4 regions of the Paenibacillus sp. FSL H7-0716 genome follow, and region 4 is predicted to be linked to each of the others. Evidence: riboswitches for the same ligand, from Rfam matches in the RefSeq annotation. Region 4 holds a riboswitch; each other region holds the start of a gene.
What was found. A riboswitch is a leader RNA that binds a small molecule or an ion and turns the genes downstream of it on or off. The one in region 4 is predicted to bind cyclic di-AMP.
Positions count from the first base shown of each region.

Region 1: linked by a shared signal. The riboswitch ahead of MHH60_RS14430 (KamA family radical SAM protein) and the one ahead of MHH60_RS23745 (C40 family peptidase) in region 4 are both predicted to bind cyclic di-AMP.
Region 2: linked by a shared signal. The riboswitch ahead of MHH60_RS27410 (alpha/beta fold hydrolase) and the one ahead of MHH60_RS23745 (C40 family peptidase) in region 4 are both predicted to bind cyclic di-AMP.
Region 3: linked by a shared signal. The riboswitch ahead of MHH60_RS28360 (hypothetical protein) and the one ahead of MHH60_RS23745 (C40 family peptidase) in region 4 are both predicted to bind cyclic di-AMP.

Region 1 is NZ_JBBODA010000009.1:145,876-153,716, forward strand. It holds gene MHH60_RS14410 (hypothetical protein) at 618-767, shown strand; gene MHH60_RS14415 (YdeI/OmpD-associated family protein) at 961-1,530, opposite strand; gene MHH60_RS14420 (DinB family protein) at 1,587-2,102, opposite strand; gene MHH60_RS14425 (helix-turn-helix transcriptional regulator) at 2,184-3,095, opposite strand; gene MHH60_RS14430 (KamA family radical SAM protein) at 3,238-4,413, opposite strand; cyclic di-AMP (ydaO/yuaA leader) riboswitch at 4,546-4,689, opposite strand; gene MHH60_RS14435 (AraC family transcriptional regulator) at 4,738-6,405, opposite strand; gene MHH60_RS14440 (ABC transporter substrate-binding protein) at 6,545-7,570, opposite strand.
Region 2 is NZ_JBBODA010000033.1:37,551-45,391, reverse strand. It holds gene MHH60_RS27410 (alpha/beta fold hydrolase) at 465-1,292, opposite strand; cyclic di-AMP (ydaO/yuaA leader) riboswitch at 1,380-1,566, opposite strand; partial or broken gene MHH60_RS27405 (glyoxalase) at 1,890-1,985, shown strand; gene MHH60_RS27400 (hypothetical protein) at 2,062-2,235, opposite strand; gene MHH60_RS27395 (Nif3-like dinuclear metal center hexameric protein) at 2,320-3,114, opposite strand; gene MHH60_RS27390 (alpha-glucuronidase family glycosyl hydrolase) at 3,139-5,193, opposite strand; gene MHH60_RS27385 (endo-1,4-beta-xylanase) at 5,276-6,295, opposite strand; gene MHH60_RS27380 (glycoside hydrolase family 43 protein) at 6,340-7,841, opposite strand, start outside.
Region 3 is NZ_JBBODA010000037.1:27,319-35,159, forward strand. It holds gene kdpC (potassium-transporting ATPase subunit KdpC) at 1-555, opposite strand, end outside; gene kdpB (potassium-transporting ATPase subunit KdpB) at 610-2,640, opposite strand; gene kdpA (potassium-transporting ATPase subunit KdpA) at 2,654-4,336, opposite strand; gene MHH60_RS28360 (hypothetical protein) at 4,630-5,031, opposite strand; cyclic di-AMP (ydaO/yuaA leader) riboswitch at 5,141-5,304, opposite strand; cyclic di-AMP (ydaO/yuaA leader) riboswitch at 5,420-5,607, opposite strand; gene MHH60_RS28365 (ATP-binding protein) at 5,884-7,428, shown strand; gene MHH60_RS28370 (response regulator) at 7,425-7,841, shown strand, end outside.
Region 4 is NZ_JBBODA010000023.1:13,887-21,727, forward strand. It holds gene motA (flagellar motor stator protein MotA) at 1-683, opposite strand, end outside; gene MHH60_RS23720 (hypothetical protein) at 890-1,183, shown strand; gene MHH60_RS23725 (4a-hydroxytetrahydrobiopterin dehydratase) at 1,412-1,699, shown strand; gene MHH60_RS23730 (c-type cytochrome) at 1,781-2,137, opposite strand; gene MHH60_RS23735 (GNAT family N-acetyltransferase) at 2,265-2,750, opposite strand; gene MHH60_RS23740 (C40 family peptidase) at 2,940-3,431, opposite strand; cyclic di-AMP (ydaO/yuaA leader) riboswitch at 3,437-3,579, opposite strand; gene MHH60_RS23745 (C40 family peptidase) at 3,942-4,370, opposite strand; cyclic di-AMP (ydaO/yuaA leader) riboswitch at 4,428-4,566, opposite strand; gene MHH60_RS23750 (hypothetical protein) at 4,784-5,614, opposite strand; gene MHH60_RS23755 (M1 family metallopeptidase) at 5,626-7,632, opposite strand; gene MHH60_RS23760 (YwhD family protein) at 7,736-7,841, shown strand, end outside.

The sequences.
Region 1 (7,841 bases), on a different contig from region 4:
TCACGCGTACTTAACACTTTCGGAATAACAGATGATCATGAGTCAATGGTGTTTGATCCGCAGATGATTAGGATACGGTAGCATCAGACAGCGAAAGACTATGCTTCGGCGGTATCGGACTCAGCAGACCTTAAATGCAGGAAAATCCGCCATTTGGAGTATTATCGGACCGCATAGCTCCTATTGGCGGAAAAATCACCGTATAAGAGCCTGTTTCTAAGGAATAGCTGCGCTGGAGTCCGATGAGTTACTGAAAAGGAGAAAAATTAGTAAATAGCGTCATTGGAGTCCGGAAGCTTCGGCAGGAGATCATGGTAGCAGTAGCAGTATCAGAAGTAGTAGTGGTAGTAGACCAGCGAATGATCATACTTCGGCGGTATCGGACCCAGCAGACCAGCGAATGATCATACTTCGGCGGTATCGGACCCAGCGGACCTTATATGCAGGAAAATCCGCATATTGGAGTATTATCGGACCGCATAGCTCCTATTGGAAGAAAAATCACCGTATAAGAGCCTGTTTCTAAGGAATAGCTGCGCTGGAGTCCGATAAGTTGCTGAAAAGGCGATAAATTAGTAAATAGCGTCATTGGAGTCCGGAAGCCTCAGCAGGAGATTATGGTATCGATAGCAGAAGCAGAAGCAGAAGCAGAAGCAGAAGCAGAAGCAGAAGCAGAAGCAGTAGCAGTAACAGTAACAATAACAATAACGGTAACAGCAGACCAGCGAATGATCATTCTTCGGCGTATCGGACTCAGCGGACCTTAAATGCAGGAAAATCCGCCATTTGGAGTATTATCGGACCGCATAGCACCTATTGGAAGAAAAATCACCGCACAAGAGCTTGTTTCTATGGAATAGCTGCACTGGAGTCCGATGGATTGCTGAAAAGGCGATAAATAAGTAAATAGCGTCATTGGAGTCCGAAAGCCTCAGCAGGAGATCATGCATCTAGCGCAGCTTAATAATCCAGCAGACGTCCATTATCATGCCATTGCCCGTACATTTTATTTTCTTTAGTGTTTGCTATAAACTTGTCTAATTTACTCTTAAATAAATCTGGCTGATGTTTATTGCTTTGGATCGTGTCGATCCGAACTCTTTTATAAAGGTCTGGAAAAGCCTGGAAATTCTCATATACTTGCCTGTCCTCTTTGAGCCGTTGCTCTATAATCTTATCTACTATAAAAGAATCAGGGTTCATATCAGGAAGTACCCGTTTTCCTTCAGCACTCATTAATCCCAGCTTTTCGAGGCGGCGGACCCGTTCTTTATTCAATTCAGTCCAAGAGCTTTTTTTGCTTCGGGGAGAGAGTCTTTGCGCCAGCTCCGTTTCCGAAATTTTCTTTTTCACTCCATCGATCCATCCAAAACACAAACATTCCTCAACTACGTCCAAATATAGCAACGTTTCTTGGTTTGGCGTCATACTAACGAGTACCCAACAAGATTTTTCAGTCTTAGAATTCTCCTGCAGCCAAACTCTTAAATCTTCTCTCGTCTTTACTGTAATTAGATTTTCAATCTCCATAATTAAAATACAATTTCCTTTCTAGGTATGGAGTGGGGCAGATTGCCCATTAGAGTTTAAATAGCTTCCGAATGTACCTGATACCAAAAAAGAGCATAGTCATTCATGGTGGAAGCATAGCCTAACTGCCGTAACATAGTAGATACATTACCTCTATGATAAGTCCCGTGATTAACGACTTGCAACACAATTTCTGATAGGTGTGTTTGGCGGATTCCGGCGAATGGATTGTCAAGCAGAATGGTTTGCTCCAAATCGGATTGGTTGTGTAACCATTTTTTGTATTGTTCCGATAGCTGGGCAAAGATATTTACGTATTCATCCACAGAATCTAGAATGCTCAAATTTAGCGGGATACTTTGTTGAAAAGCCTCAGGCATGGCAGTGCCCGTTAAAACAAGATACCACATCGTATCAACCGCATAGATATGGCTAAGGGCATGAGCGAGGGTGGGAAATGAGCTGTTCACTTCTTGACTTAGAACAGAAGCCGGGAGTTCCTTGATTCTCCCCAGGATAGTTTGGTTTGCCCATGTGTGGTATTTAAACATTTCTACTGGATAATTTGTCATTCGTACAATCTCCTTTTGAATTGTCATGGATTTTTTTTGTTACTGTAGTTAATATAAAAGAAGAAGTATGACATCAGACTGTCATACTTCTTCATAAAGTTTGAGTGTGTTTTGAAGCTGCTCTTTTAAAATTCCTCGCAATGCAGGGGGTTCGAGGACTTCGGCCCCGCTGCCGAAACTCAGCAGAATGGACCAAAGCCAACGTGCTTCTAATGGCTTATACACAGGAATTCGCATCGTCATGCTTTTATCGGAATGAAATTCCTTGTCGACTTGATGAAACTGATCCAAAGCTTCTGCCAAAGCCTCAGGGCCCACCCGGATTACTATTTCCTCCACCTGATCTGCCCTGTTTGAACAGCCAGCCTCTTTAGGTACCTCATGTTGTGATTTAAAGGTATCCTTCGTCAGGTACAAATTCAGCATCCGGGAAAGACGAAACTCCCGATAGTCCTGCCGTGCGCGGCAATAACCATAGATGTACCAGTTGCTATATTTAAAATGAAGCTTTACGGGTTCCATTTCACGGGTTGTACGTTCATTTTTTACACTGATGTAATCAAAACGGACGACAATTCGTTCTGCTATAGCCGCACGTAAAAGAGGAAGTGCGTCAGGATCCGTACGCCGCGTTTCAAGATCCACCGCGAGACTAGAGGTCTGTGGCTCCGTTCCAATCGTTTGCAGCCGTTCAATGGTTCCTTGCGCATGCTCATCTTCAAACACGGAAGAGAGACTGTTAAGTACAGTAATCAGAGAAGTGACATCATACGAACGGAGCAGGCTTTTATCCATTTTATATCCGTCCATGATGCCATATCCACCTTTAGTTCCGTGATATGATACGACCGGGATGCCAGCGGCACAAATTACATCGATATCCCTATAGATTGTTCGCTGGGAAACCTGAAACTCTTCAGCCAGCTTGGAGGCAGATAAAACTTCGTGGTTCAATAGCTTGTAGATCATAGAAATCAATCGTTCCAATTTCATATGTGTATTCCCACCCATTAGTCCATTTCGTGTTACAGCATGATTATATCATAGATTTTTTCGGGCTAATTTTGGGAGGGAGGAGTTTTGTTGTTGGTGATGAAGAAATATCCTATGACAGAGTCTGACAGAGCTGATTAATCTATTTACAGATTAAATGCGCAGACTCGCCAGATAAATCATTAACAGAAATAATAGCATCGTTTTTTTTCACAGGTGGGGTCCAATATTGCTCATTCCCAGGCAGGTCATCGAACCATTCGGCGTCCTTTGGACAATCTAGAATCATAAATTTTCCGTATTCCTGATCTCTGGATTGATGGTATTTGAGATAGGCTTTCCCGTTATCAATGGCGAGAATTTCTATTTTTCCTGAGGTGTGGCTCATGGATAAGCGTACTCTTTTGCCAAGTCCTGAGGTTCTGGCTTTGGCTTCTTCTACAATTTGATAGACTTGCTCGAGCGGTAATACGAAATCCCGGTTTCCGGCAACGGGCCGGTTCACAAAAAAGTAGTAGGGTGTAACGCCAGCCCATGAAAGCCGGTCCAATAGTTCCCCTAAAATAACGGGATCATCGTTGATGCCTTTGAGGATGGGAGTCTGATTTACGACAATTGCCCCTGCGTTGTGGAGAGCTTTAAATGCTTTTTTGGCTTCAAGTGTGATTTCACGAGGATGATTGATGTGCGCCATAACATAGATTCGTTTGTCTTCGGTAGAGTAAGTACGAATCAGCTCCAGCAGCTCTTCGTCTTCAGAGATCCGCATCGGATTAAATACGGGTATCTTCGAACCTAGTCTAATGATTTTAACATGCTCAATGCTTCTTAGATTTTCAATAATGGATCTTAGCTTCGGTGTGGAGAGAATTAAACTGTCCCCGCCCGTAAGAAGTACGTTGTTAATCTCCGGATTCTTTGCGATATACTCCAAGCCCGGAGAGACATCAGCCATCGCCTCTTTCACGTCATTTCGAAACAGACGCTTACGGAAACAGTAGCGGCAATAAGCCCCGCAGACCTCGGATACAATTAGCAGTGCAGTGGTTCTATACTTGTGCTGACAACCAGGTACCACATAATTCGTGTCCTCATCGGAGGCGTCCCAGCGCCCATACTCCAGCAGTTCACCTTCGTTAGGAATAACCAGCTTACGGATGGGATCTTCTGGATCATCCCAGTTAATCAAAGACAGATAGTAGTCATTTACACGAAAAACAAATTTTTCTGTAATTTCTTTCAGATTCTCTTTTTCCAGCTCAGACAACATAGCTATTTTGTTAATATCCGTGAAGTACTTTACCTTTTGCACGTACATCTCTCCTTTGTCTCGTAGTGTGAGAAATGAGGGAGCCTTAGTGTCAAAGGCCAATCTACTGCCAGCAGGGTCCAAAAAAAGCACAAAAAGAGACCCTTAGCAAGGGTCTCTGGTTATGTAAATAACATGAAAAGCAGACCCATCCACTGCTGACGAGGTTAGCTGACGGACTCGGGTAAGATGGTACCCTACATTCTAATGCTCAATGATTCGCCCCAATTAACTGGTTCCCCCGCTTTTCAACTGTAAAAGTTGGAAATTAAGCGTAGATAAAGTATACCCTATGAAGTTTTGAAAAGTCAAAAGAGAATCCTAGATTCACCTTCAATTGCTAGCGCTACTTCCGCCGAGTAGTTTAGGCAGCAGCGTTAGCAGCTTCTCCCGGGTTAACGCATCACTGGAGTTCCATTTGCTTCCGTCGAGCAGATAAACATGTCCCTGGCGTACTGCCGGGAGACTGTTCCAAAGTGAACTGTCTAGTAGTCGTTCCATTGCAGCTCGCGAGTCTTTGCGTTCCGGAATGAACATGAAGATATGATCTCCGGCGTAGGCAGGCAGTCGTGTTGGATCCACTTCGGCGAACCCTAACTCTTCGTCCAATATGGCCTGAATCTCTTCGGTCGGTTGTAAACCACATGGGGCATAAAGCGCAGTGGAGAATCCGGACATTCCCATAGCATATAGATGATCTCCATGATCATAGACCAAAGCAGAGGCGGTTTCTCCAACTTGGAGAGTTGTCGAGTAAAGCTGCTGCCACATGGCTGCGTTTTTGATTGTGAATGACTCCAGCCATGCTTCCGCTTCGCGCTGTTTACCTAGCCAACTGCCTAATGTCCGCATTCGGTTGTCGAGAGGCGCAAATGAATCAAAGGTGAGTGTCGGAGCGATACCAGAAACTGCTCTGTAGGCTCTTTCATCACTATTTGCCAAAATGATCAAATCTGGGTTTAGGGAAGCGGTCAACTGCGGGTCCAGTGGAAACCCGACGTTGGCGAGCTTCTTAAGCCGATGTTTATAGACGCTGTTCCGGGCGAACGCTTCATCTCCACCGATAGGCTTTACACCTAACGCGAGAAGGTCGCCAAGTGTTTCGCCATGATAGACAATACGTTTCGCTCGCTCTGGAATCTCCACCTCATGACCCGTCCAATCCTTGACGGTAAGCTTACGACCTTGCTGATGTGCATATTGTCCGGGTGTAACTCCGGTTTTTTGCCGAAAGCGGCGGCTGAAATAGTATTCATCCGAGAAGCCGACCAGTCTGGCGATTTCCCGCAGTGGTTCAGACGATTCCTGCAGGAATCGTTTGGAATGATTAATTCGCAGATCCGTCAGGTATTCAAGCGGCTTTTTACCTGTAAGCTGTTGAAAGATCGGTGTATACTGCCAGATGGATATCCCCGCCCGTTCAGCCAACTGCTTCACGGTGATACTCTCTGTATAATGCTCCTGAATGAATGTTATGGTCTTTTCTACGGATTCCGTAGGACTTGGCAGATGTTTGGAAGGGTAATTATGCTCAAAAAGTAGCAGCAGCAATTCTTGGAATTTTAATTGTCGCTTGAATTGTTGTACATCATCGGTATTATTCCTGTTCATGAGCAGCTCTTCGACTAGTCGGATTACCTTGGTGAACGGGTGCACAATTAACTCCCGTCTGCCGGAAAGCAGTTCTCCAGAATATCGTTTAGGATGCTTGGTTGTATAAATTGCTGTAAAGGTGATGAGGTAATAATACAACGTCAGCTCCTGGTTGTTCGTACTATAGGAGATTCCAGGAGATAGTAGATAACATTTATCCGTACTTAGTATCACGCTTTGATCATCGAGGTTCAATTGTCCGTTCCCTCCAGTAAATATGAGAAGGGTATAGTCCTGGGGTGTACGCGTTATTGAGCTTGAATCGGCAGCTTGAATCATCAGTTCGGCCTCGTTTAGCTGAAATAACAGAGAGTGGAGTGGGGGGCAGGACGATGATGTATGCAGCATGGGTTCAGCCTCCGTTCATTTGGTGAGAATGATTATCAATGAATTCATTGTATATAAAAAAAAGAAGCATATCAACAGCTGTTGACATGCTTCTTGCAGTTTTTTATCAGCCTTGTGTTAAACACTTCATCTCGGAAGGTTATTTCATATTCAATAGCTGTGGAATTTCGCCAAGCAGCCATTCTCTTGTTGTCGCATCACTTGAAGTCTTCATGATGTCTTGTGTATAGACATATCCGTTCTTGACGGCAGGAAGGCTCTTCCAGATAGGGCTCTTTAATAGATTCTCTGTGGATTGTTTTGCTTCTTCTGCCACTGGAGTCAAGATGAATATCCGGTCTCCGGCATATTCTTTCAGGACTTCCATGGATACTTCCTGGAACCCTTTACCTTCATCAAGTATCTTTTGAATAGCTGGGGTTGCCTTGAAGCCATTCTCCCCATAGAGTACCTGTGAAAGTCCGGTTGCTGCCATTATAAACAGTCTGTCTCCTGGATAATAAGTGAAGACCGCAGCGGTTTCGCCTTCTTTCATGCCTGCGGATTTCAATTGCTTCCACATGTTCTCTTCAGCGGTTTTATACTGCGCAAGCCATGCTTCTGCTTCAGTCGTTTTACCAACAATTCCACCAATGTCCAGCATACGTTCCTGGAGTGGGGCAAAGGTATTAAATATTATCGTTGGTGCAATTTTGGAGAGCTGCTCGAAATCAGCTTCATCTGTGCCCGCATAGATGATCAGGTCAGGCTGAAGCTCCAATGTTTTTTCCAGATTGATAGGGAAGCCTACATCCTCCACACCTTGTAATTGATCTTCAAAAACCTGGCCTTCACCCATAGAAAGAGGATAACCTACCGCCTGCACACCAAGTGCGAGCAAATCGCCATAAGTTTCTCCAGAATAGATAATTCGCTGCGGATTCACCGGAATCTCTACAGTATGCCCTATGTAATCTGTATAGGAGCGGGTAGTCGCTGCTGCTTCATCTGTACTGCTATCTGAGGGTTCTGCTGAAGGTACTGCGGTTGCAGCGGAAGAGTTCCCGGTTGCGTTTGCCGTACTATTGGCAGAGGATTGTTCCTTTGAGTTTCCGCACGCTAGTAACAATGTACTCATCAAAAATAGTACACATACCACAGCGAAGGACTGTCGTACCTTGTTCATATCTTATTGCCTCCCTATTATATGTAACGACCACCAATAATGATAATCATTCTCGATTAAAAACTATCATAAATTAAAGCCTCTTTTTACTCAATGGACAAAAAATAACCCCGTAATTTGATTTGTACAATCAAGTAAAAAGGATGTGTTTGAAATTATTTTTAGCTGCTTGGAAAAATACTCTAAATAACGGCAATGGAGAGAAAGAGAGGAAGCTTGTCTTCATAACAAACTTGGTAGATGGAATCCCTTGAAGCACATAGGATTGTGG
Region 2 (7,841 bases), on a different contig from region 4:
AGGGTAGGTACATTAAGTGGCGTTCTAGCTACAATATGCTTGTAAATGTTCAACATCCACCGGTTGGTAAAATACTAAAGGCTGGCTCATTCGTAGATTTCACTACTGATGAGCCAGCCTTTAGTTAGATATCCATTATATTAGGGAAATCCTCCCTAATATTCATCGATAATCGCTTTAAAATGAGGTTTTTAGGGAATTTCTCCCTAAAAATTCATGCAAATACCCATTTATGGCTAAAAGCATCCTATTATTAGGGAAGTTTTCCCTAATTCACGTTCTAGGAGCCATAATCTCCTTCATTTTAGGGAGGATTTCCCTAATCTACGTTCTAGGAGCCATGCTGTCGATCATTTTAGGGAGGATTTCCCTAAAGTTCTTCCCAGAAGGACGTCCCACAGCCAGCTCATCTCCTGGCTATGGGACGCCTATTTTCTCACTTAAACGCTTCGCTTGTAAAGGGATCAACTAATCTGCTGACTGCCCTGCTGCTTCTCCAAGAAACGCTGAAGAATCGCATTGAATTGCTCCGGCTGGCACAGATTACTTGGATCTAATGCGTTCGGAATAATCGCCAACTGCGCATGTGGCAGCTGAGACACCATTTCCTTCATACAATTCACTCCAAATTCATTAAAGTCCCCTACAATACATAAAGCGGGACGTTTAAAAGCCTTTAAACACCTGGTGTAATCAACATGGCTCGTGGCCAGCCTTTGCCGGTATAGCTCCCGGGGACGTTTGTCCAGCAGCCCTCTTCTAATCTCATTGTAGGCCAGACTCCAGCGCTCTCGGTACATCATCCGAATCGAAGGCAACACCAGCTCGCTTGGGAGATAATACATTAGTAAACTGCAATATGCTGCCATAGTTTGTATTTTCCCTACTATTGTTGATCCGTGAGTCCTACAAAAGCTATCCGCGACCACAATGGCTTTTACACGCTCAGGATATTGTTTGGCAATATGCTGAACGACTAAGCCACCATAAGCGATTCCTACAAAAACTGCTTCACGGATACCTAGGTCATTCAACAGCATAATCAGATCCAGACATTGCGTCTCAATAATCTCATGTGGGGCCTCCAGCAGTTTACCAGACTTGCCATTCCCCCGTAAATCGCACAAAATCACTTTATATTTATCGGAAAAATACTCCAGCTGTGGTTTGAACATACTGTGTGTTAATCCATGTCCATGGATAAACACAACCGGAGTGCCAGTTCCATTGATTTCATAATAGAGCGAAGTTCCGTTCAGTTTAGCGATAGGCAAAGGTAACACCTCTTTCATAATAAATTCTACGACTATATCTGCTTAAAAACGCAGCAAAAAACCACAGAGGGATTCTCTGTGGCTATTCATCACTAAACACGCCATTCATCCTCTCTCCATACGCTTACGAGGTTAGCTGTCGGATTCGGGCAGTGAGAGTTGCCCTACCTGTAGGGATGCATATTATGCACCCGGAACAGGATTCACCCCATAACCAGTGCCGACTCTCACATCGGCTGCCAGTTGTTGGTTCCCCCGCTTTCCAGAAACGGAAATTAAGCGGATTGCTTATGTAATTGTAAATTTAAGATAATTGTCAGTTCTGAGATGAATCATACTCTTGTAAGGTTTGCTTGTAAAGGAGGGCTCTGGTCAAAATAATGTTGAAAGCAATGCTTTTCATTTCATATTAAGCATACTCTTCATTTTCTCTTTCTTTTGCTCTTGTTTACTCGTTTTCTTTAGAAAAACAGCTCTGAAGCAAGCGAAAATAGGAGTAATTCACCAGTACTTTCCTATTTAATAAGAAACGACAATCTCCAATAAAAATGAATACTAAAATCGTCCTTTCAATGGAGGCATGAAAGGAGGGTCAAACGAATCATCACCAATATTGGGCCAGTTTCTAAACCTTGGGGTGTTCGTCGTTTCTATGTCCGCGATCCGTTTGGCAAGCTTGTTAATATTATTTCACATGAACAGCACGAATGATTTCATAAAAAAGAAAAAAGCTAAGCAGAATCAGAGATATTCCCTGTCCACTTAGCTCCCTTTTACAATACTATGGCTACAAAAGATCGGCGTTTTTCAATGCATGCTCCCAGCTTGGAAAAAAGAACAGCGCACTTCTCATAAGCTCTGGGTCGCTTTGCTTTACTTGTTTTTTACTGATCGAGCTTCCGTCGCTTTGCAGCTTTTTGATCCGACTTAATACTTCATCAGCCTCCAAAGGAATTTCCATTGAAACACTCCTTTCTCAGTGACCTGTTTCCCTTCATTTTCTCCATAATATGTTTATTTATTCCGTACTCTTAATTTCCCCAGATTAAACCATCTGATAGATGGGTTGTTCAGCAATGAACCGGGTAGGAAGCATGGGATATTTGTCTGCTAAGATTTCAGCTAAATATTTCATTCCCGGCGCTTCACTCTCCGCATGACCTAACATGATGAGTGCTTTAGATCTGCCTTGGTGCCCTGCATCCCGCACATATTCCGGAGTCTCCCACTCTGGTCCTTCTCCAGCGATAATTAAATCAAGATTGTGATCATTAAAAAGCGGAATAGCCATCGTCCCGCCTCCTCTGTAACCTACTAATATCCCTACGCGTTTGCAGGACAGAGACAGGTCACCAGCAGCGCGTACATAAGAGATGCCTAGCTTACTTTTAATATACTGAGCAGCTTCCATTACAGTCATAGCAGGAATAGTGAGAATCGTAGCAGCCGCTTGCTGCTCTTCCACATAGTCTGACCAATCCAGCTCTCGCAGCAAACCAATCATAATCCCATCCGGCTCTTGCCGATGCCAATAATCATGATAACGAAAAATAGCTATTGGGGAATGTCCGATCAGACTTTTTTTCGCATGATAAACCGGATCACCTTCCAACCACTCGCTCGCCGCATGATGGCTATAAAATACACCTTCATGCGTGATCAGCAAATTGGCTCCTAACGCTATTGCTTGCTCCACAATATTTTGCGTGGCAGAAAAGGCCGTAATAATCCCTGTGACTTCAGTTTCCGGTTCCCCTGGGTTCAGAATATCCACAGTGCCTTCTACCTGCTCCACAGTTCCCATTAAATCTTCCAAAATCGCTCTAATCGTGAGGTTCACTATCATCATCCCTCGAATCGAAATCTAATAAATCTTTCTGCCTTTAAAATCCTCAATTCCGCTCTTGCGGTAAAAATACGTATTGATCCGATCTCTCCATTCCTGCGCATGCTCTGCTTGCTCTTCAAGACGGTGCTTCACTTGTATATACAATCCACTATCCATGCTGCCTTCAAGTGATTCCCATGTCGCTAGAAGCTGTGCAGCCTGCTCAGCCCCCTCGAAATGAGTATCGTAGATATGCTGAATAATAGTTTGACCCGATTGCAGAACATGCGTGTATGGAACATGATGAAAGAACAGCAACAGCTCTTCTGGACAAGACGCTAGATTCTCATAATTTGATGCATTAAGACCCATATACTGTCCGCTATAACCCGTTCCCGATTTGACCGAACGATCTACACCAATGCCCTTATGATCCGCATAATGGTACGTTCCCCACTTGGCGTATTCATATCCATCCACATTTGGTCCATAATGATGATCCGGATTAACCATCCAGCCCACACCTAATGGAGCTGTGTAAGATTCGTAAATCCTCCATGAGTCCATTAACATCCCGCGAATAGCAGCCACCAGACCTTTATCAGTGCCAAAGGTAAGGCGAATCCATTCCTCAGCTATTTCTTTTGCCGTCAGCTCCGGATTCCAAATTAATCTCCCATATCCATACAGATTAGCTTGAGCTAACCCGTGCCCCGTCCAGTTCATGTCATCCCCGACATTAGTTACAGCAGCCACACCATTATACTTATTTCCCCACACCGATCCGTCCACAATATGTTTCACAAGCGTAGTTTGCCCTTTGGCATAAGTATTGAAATCAAGGACTTCTTTCCACTGTGGAACCAGATAACAGAGATGCCGCTGCTGCCCCGTATATTCTTGAGCAATCTGAAACTCCATCAGATGATTGGTATGTTCCAGTGCGCCAAACAGCGGAGATACCGGTTCTCTAACTTGAAAATCCATCGGTCCATTCTTGATTTGCAGCACTACATTATCATTAAACCGGCCATCCAATGGTTTGAAATGATCATACGCTGCTCTGGCCCGATCTGTCTTACGGTCACGCCAATCCTGCTTGCAGTTATATACGAAACAACGCCAAATCACGATTCCGCCAAACGGCTCCAGTGCTTCTCCCAGCATATTAGCGCCATCGGCATGGTCACGCCCGTAAGTGAATGGCCCTGGTCGATTTTCTGAATCCGCTTTGACTACAAACCCGCCAAAATCAGGTATCGCTCGATAAACCTCACCAGCCTTATCTTTCCACCATTGCCGCACCGCTGGGTCCAGTGGATCAGCTGTCTCCAATGCTCCGATCTGTATCGGGCTGGCGAAGTTAGCACTGAGGAATAGCTTAATTCCGTATACGCGGAATATACCTGCAATTAACGCGATATCAGGCAAATATTGCTCCGTTATAAATAGAGATTCAAGCTCATGAACATTCACATTGTTAATCGAAATCGCGTTGATTCCCACAGAGGACATCAATCTGGCATAATCACGCAGCCGCTTTGTATCGTTAAGAAATTGATTGGACTCGTAAAAAAAGGACCGTCCAGCATAGCCACGTTCAATACTGCCATCAAAATTATCCCAGTGATTAATCATTCGCAGGCCGTTCACAGGACTCATAGACAAATTCAGAGCGTCTATCTCGCTTTCTGTTCCTATCAGCCGTAACAGATGGAATACGCCATACAATATTCCAACAGGCGTTGAAGCACCGATAGCGACACATTGCTCAGTAGCGTTTGTACGTATAAGGAAACCTTCAGCACCCAGTGAATCGGTTCGCTCTCCTCCGAATACTCTACCAATTAACGGATTCCCCCCTTGGAAGGTTCCTATAACGATACACGGTCCTTCTGGTTGCGCTGTGAGCAGTGGTGCCTTGCCCAGCATAGAGGTCATCCCCTGTATGAATTCCGCGGCTGCGGCCTGAATCGTCTCATTGTCCTCCGTTACAACCAGCTCACCACACCAATTTATATATTGATTGTATAGAGATCCAGATTTCAGCTGGCCATAGTTGAGCCAAGCCTCATAAGCGGTATTGGTCATGTTTATTCCTCCCGTATAAATAACCCGCCCTGGATTGAAAAGGACGGGTTCATAATTCGCAAGCTTGAGCAGGTTACCCGCTCTATGATTTGGTGACAGCGTTAAGCAATTGGTGATAAGCTGGCTTAGGATTATGCTGCTCATCGAATAGAAACGGCCAATTTTTCCGGCCCCGAACAGGGAAGCCGTCCAGCCATGTATAGTCATCCGCTGCTCCCCAGAAAGTGACTGAGCTAATCACGTCGCGGTATTCTTTCAACAGAGCAAACATCGCTTCATACCGCTCTGCCTGCAGCTCGAGCAGTTCGGCAGGTGCAACCTTTAAATCGATTCGTTTGTCATCGAAACGGAACATGGACACATCCAGCTCTGTCAATTGGAGCTGAAGCCCTAAAGATGCATACTTATCAATAGCAGCACGTATATCGTCTAAGCTCGGATCGTATAGATTCCAGTGGGCTTGCAATCCGACGCCATGGATCGGCACTCCTTGTTCCAGCAGCGACTTCACCATTTTATAGATTTTGTCGCGCTTAAGCGGATTAGACTCGTTATAGTCGTTGTAGAATAATAAAGCCTTAGGATCGGCTTCATGAGCGAATTCAAAAGCTTTGCCGATAAACTCCGGTCCGACAATGTCTAGCCACTTTGACTGGCGAAGAAGTTCTTCTCCTTCATCTGCAATAACTTCATTTACGACATCCCAAGCATAGATATCTTCCTTGTAACGCCCAACCACGGTCTGAATATGTGATTTGAGCCGTGCAAGCAATGTCTCTTTGCTAACAGGCCCGCCCTTCTTATCCTCAAACAACCAGTCCGTAGTCTGGTTATGCCAGACTAAAGTATGCCCACGCATAGCCATATGATGTTTTCGGGCGAAGGCAACCAACTGATCTGCTAGTTTAAAGTTATAAATGTCTTCAAGCGGATGCAGACTTTCAAACTTCATCTCATTCTCAGCGGTAATGCTATTAAAATGATAGGCGAGCAAATGCTCCTGTGATTGTATCGTCAACGGGTTAACGGCTGCGCCAATTTTGAAATCCTCAGCAAATATTGTTTTTAGTGCAGGTTCTGTGTAATCACTAGCTTGTCTCAACAAGTTCCCTCCTGACAAACTCATTTATATCAGTATTCGAATAATTAGGACTGATAATCGAACCAATCGAAGTAGGCAGGCACCTCAGCCACCTTGCCATGACCTGTTGCATATAATCCGATAAGAACACCCGTAAATCCATTTCCTTTTACGGCTTGAGGGGATAATGGATACGCTGCTGCTGTTGATAGCATATTCCACTCCTGCCCATCCAAAGAGTAAAAGAGGCTGTATTCGGTAAGCTCTGCCTTAACTTTCAAATAAATTCGCTCGGCAGTAGTTGGAACCTCTGCCACTGTATGGGTTACTCCATCCATAGTCACATGAGCTGTAATCACTTTTTGCCCGTTTTTTTGAACAAGTCCAATTTCATAATGAGCGTTCTCATCTAATCTGGCGCAAAGTCCAGCTTCCACATCAGCAATAGATGAAGGCATTTCTAGCAGCGTGCTCCATTCTGCCGAAGTATGCTGCTGTCTTCTGCCTACAAAAGCCACTTGGCCTACTTCACTGAGACCTGAAGATTGTCCCCGAAGAGATAACCATCCCTGTCGTTCGTTTAAGGACCAGCTTCCCTCAGCCGGATTCCGCAGAAAGGCTAATCCCAGCGGCAATACTTGATCATCAAAATTATATCTTCCACTAGTCTCAGGTTTTGGCGATTGACCAGGTACACGTGAAACCTTCATTTCCAGTCCGACAGTGTCATCATTATTATCAATCATCGGCCATCCGTCTTCAGTCCAGCTTACGGGAGCAAGGAAAGTCTCTCTTCCAAGCACAGTGAATTTTGCATCTACTAGTCTGACCCCAAGGAATACGGCCCACCAATCCCCGTTACGATCCTCAATCAAATCGGCATGCCCTAAATACTGAATGGGATTGTCAGTACCGCTGTGCGTCAATATTGGATACGGCAATCGTTCAAAAGGTCCATACGGAGAGGAGCTGCGGCCAATGATCTCCCGATGCTCCTTTGCCGTTCCTCCTGAAGCCGTCATGATATAATACATTCCATTTATTTTGTACAAATGAGGGCCTTCCGTCCAAGGTCCGCCATCCCCAGTCCAGATGACCACTGGTTCTGTTAATGCTGCTCCCGTAGCGATATCTATCTCATATTGGATGGCATGGGAGTCATAATCTGCCCCCTGCTGGGTGGTTACATATACTTTTCCATCCTCATCAAACATCAGAGAAGGGTCAATTCCTCCATAAGGAATACTAATCGGATCTGACCACGGACCCGCAGGGTCCGTAGCCGTAACATAGAAATTCCCTTTCCCGTGTACTTCGGTCGTTATCATGTAAAACGTTCCTTCATGATAGCGGATCGTTGGCGCAAATATCCCTCCAGAGCTCTTGCTTTTACGAGTATCCAGCTGACTTACACGATTGAGTACATGACCTATTTGTGTCCAGTGAATCAAATCCTGACTATGAAAAATAGGTACGCCAGGGAAATACTCAAAGGAGCTGCAAACTAAATAGTAGTCATCCCCTGCCCGAGTGATACTTGGATCAGGATAGAAACCTGGAAGTATCG
Region 3 (7,841 bases), on a different contig from region 4:
GGGTTCCCCGAAAATCCCCAAATCGCGGCTTTCCGTATGCTCGTTCACCAAATTTTCCAACTCATTCGTGGATAGGCCTGTCAATTTGCTGATGCGTGGCACTTGTACCTTGGCCGATTCCGGCGTAATATGAGGATCCAATCCTGAACCGGAGTTTGTGATCAGCGCAATAGGCAATCGGCTGACCGGTACATCCGGGTTGTTTTTTTTCCATTCTTCAATAGACTCTTGCGTCCGTTTTACCAGATCCGGGTTGGAAGGTCCATAATTATTGGAACCGGAAGCTTCCGCTTTGTATTCGATGCTCGAAACCCGGCCTTGAAAATATTTCGGATCGGTAAATTGTTGCCCGATCAGTTCGGATCCGACAATTTCTCCACTGCTGTTTTTAATCAAGCTGCCATTGGCATTGCCCGGCATCAACACTTGAGCGATTCCTGTGCATGCTAACGGATAGATAATACCGCATAGCACAACAAACAAAATACTGATCCGCACGATCGAAAACAGATACGATCCGCCCGATTGTCCAGGAAAATGGTCCGTTTTATTCATCCTTTTTCATTCCTCTCTGGTTCTCTTCATCCTATCTTCACGTTCGTCGATTATCTACACCCACAAGTGGACAACCAAGTCAATCAATTTGATTCCGATAAACGGTGCGATCACACCGCCTAAACCGTAAACGAAAAGATTTCGGCTGAGCAACTGCGCGGAGCCCATCGGTTTGTACGCAACCCCCTTCATCGCTAGCGGAATCAACAGCGGAATGATAATCGCGTTAAAAATGAGCGCGGACAATATAGCGGACATCGGTGTGCCCAGTCCCATAATATTCAACACGTTCATTTCCGGAATTGCCAGCATGAACATCGCCGGGATGATCGCAAAATATTTGGCGATATCGTTCGCAATGCTAAATGTGGTTAATGCGCCGCGCGTCATTAATAGTTGCTTGCCAATTGCCACCACTTCGATGATCTTCGAAGGATCGGAGTCGAGATCAACCATATTCGCCGCTTCCTTCGCCGCCGTCGTGCCGCTGTTCATGGCGAGCCCTACATCCGCCTGTGCCAGTGCAGGGGCATCGTTCGTCCCGTCTCCGGTCATGGCCACCAGTTTTCCTTCCGCCTGCTCCCGCTTGATGACGGCAATTTTGTCTTCCGGCTTGCTTTCGGCAATAAAATCATCCACCCCAGCTTCGCGTGCAATCGTCGCAGCCGTCAACGGATTGTCTCCCGTACACATGATCGTTTTGATCCCCATTTTTCGAAGCTGGTCAAAACGCTCCCGCATACCAGGTTTCACCGTATCCTTCAAATAAATCAAACCGAAAATCTGTTTATCAACGGCAACGGCCAGTGGCGTTCCCCCCTCCGAGGCAATCGCGTTTCCCTTCTGATCCAAATCATTAGGAATACTGCCCCCCTGAGCGCTAACCCATTTCTTAATCGCGTCAACCGCACCTTTACGAATTTTGCGCCCGTCTTGTAAATCCATGCCGCTCATGCGGGTTTCTGCTTTAAACTCGATAAATTCAGCTCCGTCCGAAAGCAGCTCGTTAAAGGACAATCCTTCTTTTTTCATCAGTTCTAGCACGGATCTGCCTTCAGGAGTTTCATCTTTCATGGAACCTACTGCCGCCCACTGTGCCACAGTTGAAGTGGACTCATTTCCCACTGCGATAAATTCACTGGCCATCCGATTTCCGAATGTAATCGTACCCGTTTTGTCGAGAATCATCGTATTGATGTCGCCAGCCGCCTCAACCGCTTTCCCTGACATCGCAAGCACATTGAACTGGGTGACCCGGTCCATCCCGGCAATCCCGATGGCAGATAATAAACCGCCTATCGTCGTTGGAATGAGACATACCAATAACGATATCAATACGGGGATCTCCAGTTTAATCTCCAGATAATTGGCCATCGGCGCCAATGTCACCACAACGATCAGAAAGATGAGTGTTAAGCTGATTAATAGCGTGTTCAGTGCAATTTCATTCGGTGTTTTCTGGCGCTTTGCGCCTTCTACCAAAGAGATCATGCGATCGATGAACGATTCGCCAGGGTCACTTGTGATCCGTACGGTAATTCGATCGCTGACCACCCGTGTGCCGCCGGTAACTGAGCTAAAGTCACCACCCGCTTCTTTAATAACGGGGGCCGATTCACCGGTAATGGCAGATTCGTCTACAGAAGCCAGACCTTCGATCACATCACCGTCTCCTGGGATCATTTCCCCTTGTGAGACGACAACCACGTCGCCCTTGCGCAACTCTATAGATGGAACTACTTTTATTCCACTACCGATCACTTTATTGGCTGTCACTTCTTTTTTTGTTTTCTTGAGCGAGTCGGCCTGAGCTTTCCCCCTGCCTTCGGCCAATGCTTCGGCAAAGTTGGCGAATAATACAGTAACGAGGAGGATCAGAAATACAGTTACATTGAACCCTGTACGCCCTTCGATACCGAAATAACCCGGAAACAGCGTCATCAACAAAACGACGAATGTTCCCACTTCTACGACGAACATCACCGGATTTTTCATCATCGCGACCGGATTCAATTTCATGAAGCTATCTACAATTGCTTTTTTAAGCATACCCGCTGATAACAAGCTTTTTCGTTTCGTATTCATTTCCTCACCTCTTCTATTTAAGGAGTGTCAAGTGTTCCGCGATGGGGCCAAGCACAAGGGCTGGTAAAAAGGTCAACGCCCCAATAATCAAAACGGTTCCTACCAGTATCCCAACAAACAGTTTATTGTCCGTACGCAGCGTACCTATTGTTTCCGGCACCCATTGCTTTGCGGCCAAAGAACCGGCAACGCCAAGCAGCGCAACAATGGAAATATACCGTCCGAACAGCATGACCAAACCTGTAGAGACATTCCAGAACGTTGTATTATCAGCCAATCCTTCAAATCCGGAACCATTGTTCGCGGCCGAAGAGGTATATTCGTACAGTACCTGTGAAATCCCGTGGAAGCCCGGATTGCTAATCGCACCTTTGCCCAAATCGGTGAGAAATGCGATGGCTGTTGGAGCAAGAATAATGAGCGGATGGGCTAAAATAGCAATGGCGATAAGCTTCATCTCGCGGGCTTCAATTTTCCGTCCCATGAACTCCGGCGTACGTCCAACCATTAGTCCGCAAAGAAATACCCCCAAAATGGCGTACATCAGCATATTGACCAGCCCGACGCCGTCGCCACCGAACACGCAGTTCAACATCATTTGTGACAGCGGCACCAGACCGCCTAAAGGCGTTAATGTATCGTGCATGTTGTTAACAGTTCCCGTTGTTGCAGCGGTGGTTACCGTTGTGAACAAAGCAGATTGCGCAATTCCGAACCGAACTTCCTTCCCTTCCATACTGCCCTGCGAAGCATCCATCCCCAGCGCATTTAACGCTGGATTTCCTCTCAATTCCGAGGTATAGACAACCGACAGGAAGGCTACGAACAAAATTAGCATAGCGCTAAAAATAACCCAGCCCTGTTTTCTATTTTTGGCGAACCTGCCGAATGTGTAAGTAAGCGCGGCGGGTATGCACCACATGGATAGCATCTCAATCACATTGGTTAACGGATTCGGATTTTCAAACGGGTGTGAGGAGTTTACACCGAAGAATCCTCCCCCGTTCGTTCCCAAATGCTTAATGGATACGAGTGAAGCGACAGGACCAGTCGCGATTTGTTGCGACGCTCCTTCAAGCGTCGTAGCTTGAATGGTTGGATCCAATGTCTGCGGCACTTTCAAACCGACCAACACGAGTGTAACGATAATGGCTAACGGAATAAGCAAGCGGGTGTGCGCCTTGACAAAATCGCTAAAAAAGTTGCCAAGCGTCTTGCCTTTACTCGTTATGCCGCGAATGAATGCGATCGCGACGACGATTCCGGTTGCAGCTGAAGTAAACATCATCATCATAATGACGGCCATTTGCGAGAAATATGACAATCCTGTTTCACCGCTATAATGTTGCAAATTCGTATTCGTCATAAAGCTGATGACGGTATTAAAGGAAAGTGTGGATTCCATCTTGTCGATTCCATTTGGGTTGATCGGCAAGATGTTTTGAATCCGTAAAATGAGATAACTGACAGCCACCAGTACAACGTTGGTCAAAATTAAACTCAGCGTGTACCGTTTCCAGTTCATTTCCGAACGGTTTTTTAGACCGGTCAGCCAATAAATGATCTTCTCCACTGGCCCGAATATATTATCCGTCCGATTGGCCTGATTGGAAAAAATATGAAAGATATAGGTTCCCAAAGGCTTGACGGTCAAAAGCAAAATCAGAATGACCGCCACAAATTGCAAAATGGCCATTGTATTTCCTCCTAAAGGCTTTCCATTGGAAAGCCAGCATCGTAAGCTTCATTTTGTACACTCATGTAACGATTTAGAATTTATCCGTATTCACAAGCGCATAGACTAAATACAGAAAAATGAAAACAGTAAACACGATTACCATGATCATTGGCGTTCTCCCCCTGATTCACCCACAACTCGTCCGCACCAAGCCAGAAAACCGCAAAATAATAAATAGGTCCCTGCCAGCGCCAAAACCATAAACAGATCCATCATTTCCATTCACTCCTCCTCGTAACCTTCTGCCCAAGCTAATCAAGCAAAAATGAAACATCATCACTATTGGAGTGGATCACATAATTGGCCCCTAGCCCTTTATAGATGAGCCTGGAATTACTGCTCTCTGTGATGACGTAAATCGGCTTTCCCGTCCAAGAACGACAGATCTGAATGTATTTGCAACAAAGAGGCAAACTACGCTCGAACAAAAAAACTTTACCGATTGATAGTTCAGGAATGATCCATCTCTCACGCTCTGTAGTATCCACCGTAATGAGATTCTTTACTCCTAAATGTTCCAATCGTGACTTTTCCGTTTCATTATTTGTAATCGCGGCAAAAGGCACTCCTTTAAATTTTAAAGTTTTGATAAATTGCACTCCGGCTTTATTGGGCGCGGATACGACAATAAATTCATTATCATGGGATACCATGACCGATCTCCTCCATCTTTGTTCAGGCAACAAAAAAGAAGCTTTCGGAAGAGGAACTCTTCGTCAGCTTCTTAGGCACAGTAAAGCACCGTGTCTAATTACGACAATTGTTGCCTCTCTTAAGACGCTTGCGAGGTTAGCTGTCGGATTCGGGCGCAAGAGTCGCCCTACACCGGATTTACCAGCGATTCACCCCATGAAGCCGACAAGCCTGGCTTCTACTGGTTCCCCCGCTCCTTCGTCCTGAAACGAAGAATTCAGCGATTTAAACGATGATCATTTTTTTCCGAAATGAGCAAACGAAAACCCACAGAGGCATAAGCCCTGTGGTCGAAACTTACGATCACAAGCTTCATCATCCTCTCTCTCCATAAGCAACACTTTTGACAAAGAGCTGCTTCCACGCTTACGAGGTTAGCTGACGGATTCGGACGGTGAGAGTCGCCCTACCCTCGCTTATGCTCCGCATAAGCAGATGGATTCACCCCATCCGGATTGGCTGCTTGCTCTCACACAAGTTCCGTCCCGTAGTTGGTTCCCCCGTTTGCCTGAATGGCAATTAAGCGAATGCTAATTCTTAATTGAAAAGCGATTCAAATCATGGATCGTATGTTACTCCGAGACCAAAATACTGTAAAGTGCAGCACATTGCATAACTGATTAGATTGTGTCATCTATGCTTGTAATGGCTTCATTTTTGTTCGAGATCTTCATTTTCCTCGAATATGCTCATCTTTTTAAGACTTTTCATATTTTTTTACGGAATTTTTACGCCTAAAGCCGGTTTATTTTACTCCTTTTTTACAGTAACCTAATGGGAGGAACTTCAGAAAAAGCAGGGTGTGATTCGTTATGTCGAAATGGAAAGCAATATGGATTTCGTTGCGAGCGTACCTATTCACAACGGTACTAATCGTTCTCATGACCTTCGTACTAAAACCGTTTGGTCTTGCTTTCGATTTGGTCAATATCGCCATTATTTATTTGCTTCCGGTTCTTTTCAATGCCGTCTACGGGGGTTTGCGCCCTGCTCTCTACTCAGCGATCCTGGGAGTGTTGGCCTTTGACTTTTTCTTCGTGCCTCCCGTTGCAAGTTTTGCCGTGTCAGACTTGCGCTATCTGGTTTCATTTGGCGTTTATTTGGCGGTTGCGACATTAACGGCAAGCTTGGCGGCTAGGCTGAAACGGCAGGTCCATTATTCCAAGCAAAAAGAGGCACATACCGCTGCGCTGTACGCGCTTAGCAAGCAGATGAGCGCGATCGCGGATATCGATTCCATGCTTGACCATTTTTCTCTACAAGTTTCACAAACCCTGGAGACAGAAATCGCGATCTATTTGACCAATAACCGGAACAACCTGGTTCTTGCCCATCGGACCGCCGAGCATCCCGACGATAGCCAAAAGAATGCGGAGCTCTCTGTCGCGCAGCGAATGTTTGAACACGGCGAGACGGCCGACTTGAACGAATCACCGGGTAACTTTATTCCGCTTCGGGCTGAGAAACGCATCTATGGTGTCATGGTATTCTATCCAAAACAAACACTAAATGGGATCTCAACCGAGCAAATGCAGCTCCTCGAAGCGCTCGCAGGCTTGGCGGCGAGCGCAATAGCTCGCGTCAAGCTGGCGGAGGAAGCCAAGATTGCTCATCTTACAGCAGAGTCGGAACGGCTTCGTACCGCGATTCTGAATTCGGTTTCCCATGAGCTGCGCACCCCACTAGCAGCCATCATCGGCTCGGCAACCGGTCTGATCGAGGGCGAGCATCTATTCTCTTCGGAGGATCGCATGGAGCTTCTTTTCACGATCCGGGACGGTGCTCTTCGCATGAATCGACTGGTGATAAATTTGCTCAGCATGGTTCAACTTGAAAGCGGGATGCTGCGCCTTAGGAAAAACTGGTGCGATGTGGAGGACTTAATCGGCGTTACGTTGACTCAAGTCAAGGACTTTCAACAACATCGCAAGCTCCGCGCCGAGCTGCCGGATGACGACCCCATTATAGTGCTGGGCGATGAAGTGTTGCTGGAGCAAATGTTGGTCAATGTGGTCAGCAACGCGATCAAATACAGTCCGGATTACAGTGAAATCGTCCTGTCTGTACAAACCGAGGAAGATGACGTTGTCATCTCAGTCTCCGATAAAGGGATTGGACTGGAAGAGGACGAACATGATCGGATATTCGAAAAGTTTTACCGTTCAGCCGCGGCGAAGCAAATAACCGGTACGGGTTTAGGACTTGCCATATGCAAAGGAATCGTCGAGCTTCATGGGGGAACGATTTCGGCGAAGCCGAACGAGCAGCGAGGGACCATTATAACGATCATGCTTCCCTTTAACAAGCAAGACGACAAGTATGCAACATTTTTAAGAAAGGGGCATCTAGAATCATGACCACTAAAGAAAATGGGGCTCGCATTTTAATCGTCGATGATGAACCCCAAATTCGCAAGCTTCTAAAGGTAACCCTGCAAGCCCATCAATATGCCATCTATGAAGCCTCGACCGGAGAGGAAGGTCTGCATCAGGCTTCCTTGATATTGCCGGACTTGATTGTTCTTGATCTCGGATTGCCTGACATGTCCGGTATGGATATTCTTGGCCGCATCCGGGAATGGTCGAATGCGCCGGTCATTGTCCTAACGGTAAAAGATCGGGAGGAAGACAAGATCGCCGCATTAGACAGCGGCGCCGATGATTATGTGACCAAGCCGTTCGGAATGGGAGAACTGGTCGCCCGAATACGTGTTGCGCTGCGGCACATGGCCAAATCGGCGAACGAACCCCACTTCCAGTTCGGCGAGCTC
Region 4 (7,841 bases):
GACAAAAGACCTTCGACCATCATCATTCGAACTTCGATTTCTTGTTTGGAGAGACGTTTCAGCTTATTGGCAATAGGATGCCATAATACGTAACCTGTAAAGATACCTAGCAAAGTGGCGATGAAGGCAGCCCCGATTGCCGCAGCCAATTTGTTCATATCACTCATATCAGCCAGAGCGGCGATGAGGCCGATAACCGCCCCGAGCACCCCAAGGGTAGGAGCATACATACCTGCCTGTGAGAAAATGAGCGCTCCTGCTTTATGTCTATCCTCTGTGGCGTGGATATCCTCCATGAGGACATCGCGGACAAAATCCTGATCATTTCCATCAATGATCATCCGCATGCCATTCCTGAGGAAGTTATCTTCTATTTCATCGACCTTTGATTCTAGAGCCAACAGACCTTCACGCCGTGTGATAGAAGCCCATTCCATGAACATAGTGATTAATTCGGGTTTACTGATTAATTTCTTTTTGATAAAAATCATTTTGAACAGACTTGGAATCTTTTTGACCTCGTTGAAAGGAAAAGCCATGAAAATAGAAGCTGCCGTACCCACCAAGATAATAACGTAAGCAGCAGGTGTGGCCAAAGCATGAAGTGGAGCGTGCTTGAGGATCATGCCCCAGATTACAGCAACCAAACCAAAAATTAAACCAATTATTGTTGAAATTTCCATTTTGCACCTCGTCCGTGAGATTTAAGATGTGTTCCGACAATGCCGCGTATATCATCCTTGAAACAGCGGCAGGGCACTCTGTGCGAAACCGAATTAACGTATATTCTTATTTATCGACATCATTCGGTTTTTTGTGAAGTCATTTTTTCGGCTATAATGGATAAGGTAAGTAATTATTCATCTGTGAAGAAAACGGAGTGATATACGTGGGTGTAAAGCATGGTAGAGATTACGGTGAAATTCTAACGGATTTGACCGAAGCCGTCGGACGAATTTCCGATGGATATTTATTTTTCGAGATGGATCCGGACGAGTGGCAGGAACTACCCCAAGAATCAAAGCTGGAGGTATGGGAAGCATTGGCTGAGGATCTTTTCTTCGCGTTGGGTAATGAACCTATGATTGAAGTGGGGAGCGGCGTAATTATTTACGATAAGGACACGCACCGCATTAATATTTTAGTTGGCGAAGAGGATTTGGCTTCAGTGGTTTTGATTTAGGTTGAGGAGACGTCGGGACGTAATTTGCCCGTAGTTAGTAGCCCGTGTTAAAATTGATAAAGCCGAGTTATAATCGCTGGGATTTGTGAATACATTAAATCGAAAATATCGCCTTTATCCTGGCACATCCCTTGGACCTCAGAAGCTAAGGGATGTTTTGTTTAACGCCTAAGTCAAGTAAAGGGAACTGCGCACTTTACTGCAATTTTTTGTAAGGGAGGAAACGAATTGTTATTTACGGAAGAGGAACTGCGTGAGGAGATCACTAAGCTGGAGGGCTGGAAGCTGGATAATAATGTTATGGTGCGAAAATATATGTTCAGCCAATATATGAAGGGCATTGCTTTCGTTGATGAAGTAGCCACGATTTCTGAAGCCTTCGATCATCATCCACATATTACGATTGATTATAAAACAGTTACCCTGCGACTTGAATCTAATGAAGAAGATGGGATTACGGCTCTAGATCTTCGAGCGGCGCATGAATTTAATGAAGCCTTTGAAAAAAATCACTAGTTTAGCCAAAATCATAAAATAAACGCCCGTGCATAGATAGTCACCTATCTCATACACGGGCGTTTTTAGTTGCTTGATGGGTTACTTTTTCTCTGAGAGCCAGAGTGCGACGTTGGCGATCTCTTCAGGCGCTAGCTTCTCCTTAAAGGAAGGCATTTGACCACGTCCTTTAGTGACGATGCTGTAGATTTCCTCAGCGTCATGCTGGCCGCCTTCATTCTGAAGACTTGGTCCAACTCCACCTTGAAGCTGATCGCCGTGACAGGTGATACAGCTGGCTTTCACGGTTGCTTCTGCCTTTGCTGCGTCCAGTTGAACTACCGGCATCGTGGGCTTATTTTCTTCCGCTACCTCTTCTTTACCCGGAAGTGTAAACATGAGTACTACCGCAAAGGCACAGGCGGCAAAAAACAAACCGCTCATGATCCATTTCTGCATCCCAATTCGTCCCTTCTATGTAAGCTGCTCCCTACATTATAGCTTATGGTGAAGCGTTATCATAGGGTTTGTGACAAAAAAATGAACGAGAATACAATCATTCTTATGAAATATATGGTATTTAATATCATTTGTCATAGACCATGCAATAAAAAGGTTTATCTCCTGTAGGTGTGCGGCGTTCATACGTATCTGTAATCGTAAATCCACATTTTTGATAAGTTCGTATGGCGCGTTGGTTCCAGGTCAGGACTTCTAGATCTATCTCACGATCAGGATAACGATTCAAGGCTGTCTGGACGATGGCATCCACGAATAGTTTGCCTAAACCATGGCCGCATAGATCGGGGCGCATCCCAACTCCTAAACGAACGACTCCTTCCATCGGGAACAACTGTGCGAATCCGCACAATACCTCTTGTTCATTTAATATGGAGATATATTGTTCCTCCCGGAGCTGCGGATCACCAAACTCGATGCCAAGAGCCTGCATCTGCTCCCACGGCATCCAGCCATAAATATTATATGGAGGCGTATAGCTCCACTTACAAATAGCTTCTCCGTGAATTGCCTCCATAGGAACTACATGAAAAGTTACCGAGGGATTTATCATAAAGTCATCGATCTCCTTTCACGAGGACATTGCTATATTACTAATTATATACAAAATGGGGGAGGTTCGACTCAGAAACTTTATATGAGAGAAATGTTTTACAAATTATGAGAGGGGTAAATAAGTAATAAGACAAAAAAACAAGCTCTCCTCCAAGAGTTACCTTGGAAAAGAGCCTATGTACGTTACTTATTGCACATCATCATTGTCTTCCGATTCAGCAGCAACCGATTGGTAAGCGTCTGTGCTCATAATGCGCTTGGCACCAACGTAGCGTTTCACGTAGTAGCTATCACTCAGAGAGCTAATCGTAACACCGCGTGAGGTAGAAGCGTGTGCGAACTTACCTTCACCGACATAAATGCCGACATGGGAGACACCTTTGCCACTTGTATTGAAGAATACAAGATCTCCGGCTCTTATATCATCACGGGAGATTGCTGTGCCCATTTGATATTGGGAACCTGATTGGTGTGGAAGGTTAATGCCAATCTTATCAAACACATACATTGTAAATCCGGAGCAATCAAATCCGTTAGTGGATATACCGCCGGATACGTATTTAGTACCGATGGCCTTGTCAATCACTTTATCCATTTTGGAATCTGCGAAAGCGCTTCCTGCTCCGATGGTGAGGATGATGGAAAAGCTTAGTACTGCTGCTGCTAACTTCTTCTTCAAAAGTGTATACCCCTTCCAAATGCCTACGAGGTTAGCTTAAGGGTTCGGTTGAAGGTCCCCTATGACCCCTCTATATAATGGAGGTCAATTCACCCAAAGTTGGTTCCCCCGTTTTCCTAATAGTTAGGAAACTCGGCTCATACTGTTGATTAGGATTAGCTTGTAATCAATACATGACAAAACCTTTGTAAATAACAACTTAATGATTACAAAAATGTTACTAAAATCTCACTGCGCTAATTGTAACAAACAGAAAGCCGCTTGGCAATCGTTTTTAACATATTAATGCAGAAAAATTGGCATTTTTACGGTAGAAAGGCATATGTAAGCGTTAATAATGACCTAATTTTTAATATAATTGCAATTTTTATCAAATAAACGTGTTTCAATTGGGCTCTAATAGTGTAAAAATATATTATGGAAAAAAGAAAAACCCGAATTTGATTACGGGCATAATCAGATTCAGGTTCATATAGTTGTAATTATGAGGTTATAGTTGTGAGGAAGGTTTCAATCGAAGGCTACAGCTTGATAAGCTGAAGTACTCATTACTCTTTTAGCGCCAACATAACGATTGGCCCAGTAGGCCTGACTGAGTGAAGTGATGGTCACTCCACGCGAAGAGGACGATTGTGCGAATTTTCCGTTTCCAACATAAATGCCGACATGGGATACTCCATTGCCAAGTGTGTTAAAGAACACTAGATCACCAGAACGCAGATTGCTTTTGGATACAGCAGTTCCAACGCTATATTGAGCTTTTGATGTACGAGGTAAAGTAAGACCCACATTCTTGAATACATACTTTGTAAATCCAGAGCAATCAAATCCGGCAGTGCTTGTACCTCCGGTTTTATAGGCAACTCCAATAGTCTTTGAGATTACAGAGTCCATTTTAGAGTCGGCAAAGGCGCTTCCTCCACCAATAGATAACGCCATTACAAGTCCTAGCGCCGCAGCGACGCATTTTTTTCTTAAATTATGTCTTTTCAAAAGATGTACTCCTTCCAAGGCCTGCGAGGTTAGCTTAAGGGTTCGGTAGAAGATTCCCTATGATCCCTGTAAAGCGAGATCAATTCACCCAAAATATGGTTCCCCCACTTCCCGGTGCAAAGGAATTAGGCGTGTTAAGCACCAGAGAATGACGTTTCGACAGTTACACTTACGATAAATACATTTAGTTATGTAGGAATCGTTTCAATTGATTACAAAATTGTTACTAATAGCACAGGACTTATTGTAACAGAGCTTTTACGATTTTGCAAATACTCTTAAGTTATCCGTATTGAGAAAAAGTCCCAGCTCCTAAATACAGGAATTGGGACCTTTTTATTATGTCAAATAAGGTTGATTTATTGTGGAAATGCTTTGCTACGCCATAGATGATATTGTGCAGAGATTCCCCACATTTTTAAGAGCGTAGAAGGTAGTGGTGAGATTTGCCGTATTATAAGTGCCGGTAGGCCGGGACAGAACAGACCCGTCAGTCCGCACACTAGCAGTAAGAGCAAGCCTCCCGCACCAAGTACAATGGAAACACCTATAGCAGGAATCAGTGACCGCAAGCAGATGAACAGTGAGGAGAACATTCCTGTACCGCCGGTGTAACCAAACTGCATATATAGAAGAAACAGGCGCACGATAAAAATATATATAAGCCATGCCAATACGTATGGTACTAAATGAAGTAACAAAGCGTAGTTAAACAAAGAGGATAAGAACAGCCCGTACATTTTTGGAGCAAGCCAGTAAAGCGGCAGCAGGGTCAGCACCCATTCGATTAGGCTAAAGACTAAGACAGGTAGTCCATAGATCTTCATGCCAGGGAAAAAGAACAGTCCACGCTCGCCCTTTCGCTCCTGGTGGAGCTCATGCAGCAATCCTGCCCTTATGAAAGGGGAAAGCAGAAGTCGCAAGACAACAAGCGCCAGAAGCATCCATAACCAAGTGCGTATCGCAGGGTCCGTATTCAAGCTGAACTGTCCCTCGATATAATATAACAGTCTGCCCATACCGCTGCCTCCGGCGTCTTTATCCGGATAGCGCAGTAGAATTGGAATAATAGCAGATCGGATGAAACCATACATAAAGTAGCCCCAGAGCAGTCGGTAGATGAAGAGCAGAATTAAAATATAAAATTGCTCCTTCATGCTTTGCCAGCCGCGGGTTATCGATGTTCTCACAATCATTCACCTCACCAGACAAGAGTTCCGAGCACGGTTTCAAGTAGTTTAGTTACACTTAATGTCCAGCGAGAGAGCGTCTTGGGCTCTATTTCCGCCAGCCTAAAGTTGTTTAGATGTTTGCTCTCCAATAAGATGGAATGTTCAGGGTCAATCTCAGCAGAGAGAAGAGGCTTATCGCTTAACAATTGAAACGTAGTCTCTGCTCCTTCACCGTTCCAGACCCGCTGCACCGAAGAGCTGTCGGCGAATGTGAATTTCACGGGAACATCAACGTAATGGCTCCCTTTGTTTGAAATCTTCACTAATGATTCGTAGCTTGGGGCATCGCCGCTGTTATTTTTTTTAAAAGTAATCGTATCTACTGAGAAGTCAGGCGCTCCATCACCATAAATGTAATCATCGAAATAGGCCTGCCATGGTTTTTTGGTTACCTTCTCAACGACTTTCTGAAAATCTGACGTAGCAGGATGCTCGAAACGGAACTTACGAGCGTAGGAGGACATGATGTTGTTCATTGCTTTGGTACCTACCTGGTGTTCGATATCTTTAAGTACAAGCTTGCCGCGGATATAAACATTTCGGCTATAGGAATCCGCCCCTGCATATTTCCACGTTTCCAGATTTAACGGCTCAGGTATAGTTACCAGGCTGGCCTGTAAAGGCAAATTAGACTTGATACCGTATTCTTGCTCCATAAGTCTGTCTTCGGCATAGGAAGTGAAGCTTTCATCCAGCCAGGCCTCCTCGAATTCATTACTGGCTACCATACCGTAGAAGTATTGATGGCCGATTTCATGAATGACGGTTCTTTCAAGTGAGGTATCTGGAGAAGAATCCGCGGCCCCAAAGGCTGTAATAAGGGTAGGGTATTCCATTCCTCCAGCACCGTTGCCCTCCTTAGGTGGGACGACAATAGACAGCGTAGAGTAGGGATAAGGACCATACCATTTGCTGAAGTAGGTCAGGGCAGCCTTGGCAGCCTGAAGGTAACGCTCTTTTAAATCTTTGTGTAGTGGGTCGAGATACACCTTAATTCGTACTCCAGGCACCTCCGGCGTAGAGAAGGCTTCCTCAGCTACTGTAAAATCAGGGGATGCGGCCCAAGCGAAATCGTGGACATCATCGGCGTAGAACTGATATATTTTCTGATCTTGTTTGAGCTTGGCATTTTTTACAGGAAATCCGGTCGCAGCCACCGTATAGTTGGAAGGGACGGCAATCGTTACATTAAAGATGCCAAAATCACTGTAAAACTCAGAGGTTCCGTGATACTGATGCAGGTCCCAGCCTTCTTCTTTAACTCCGCGTGTGCCCCTCGGCTCGTATACACTAAGCTTAGGGAACCATTGCCCAGCCATAACGAAGTTACCTGAAGCACCCATGCGTGCAAAGATTTTGGGCAGCTGGACTTCATACTGAAGCTTAAGTGTTACACTTTCCCCACCATTAACAGGCTGAGGAAGATGTACCTTTAGGAGCGTCTTATCGTTGATATTGCCGTCATCAGGTTGGACATATTGCACTCTTTGCATTAGCGAAGTTCCTTCTGTCGTGCGCAGATCGGTCAGCGTCATATTTCCGAAGCCGTTCTCAGGCATGCTGTCGCCTCTGAGCGTCCCCCCGGATTCCTTCATAAAGGTGGTATCTGATGAGGCAAATGCATTTGGATACATGTGAAAATATAAATCACTTACTGGCTTTACTCCGGGGTGTGTCCAGGTTACTGTCTCAGAAGCTTTTAAGGTTTCTGTGTCAGGAACAAGCTGGACATCAATGTGATACTCGACTACCCGCTGGCTTAAAGCCTCCTCTGCCGGGACGGGCGCGCTCTCAGGCAATACCTGCTGTGGTACGGCTGCAGGCGCTGTGCCGCTGGAGGACTTGGCCTCTTTTGAAGCGAAGCTAGTAACAGAAGCCGTAGAGCTATCCCCTGAAAAGGCCCATATTCCTCCTCCCAGCAGCGCGAGGATGGCCAGGGTCGCAAAGATGATGTACTTTAATGACAGTGACTTCATAGTGTGATTCCTCCCGTGACAAGCATCTACGGGATGTATATGTTTGCAATCGCCGCATTATTAGCTAAAATTAAATTATTCGTAAGAGGAAGGGTGTGCACTCGTGGACAACATACAACCGGAGGGCAAGAAACAGATTGCCTTAAATATTGTGAACGCTAAAAGTAAACATAAAGGCTTTGGAGCAGGCTCTATAGATCTCAACAACG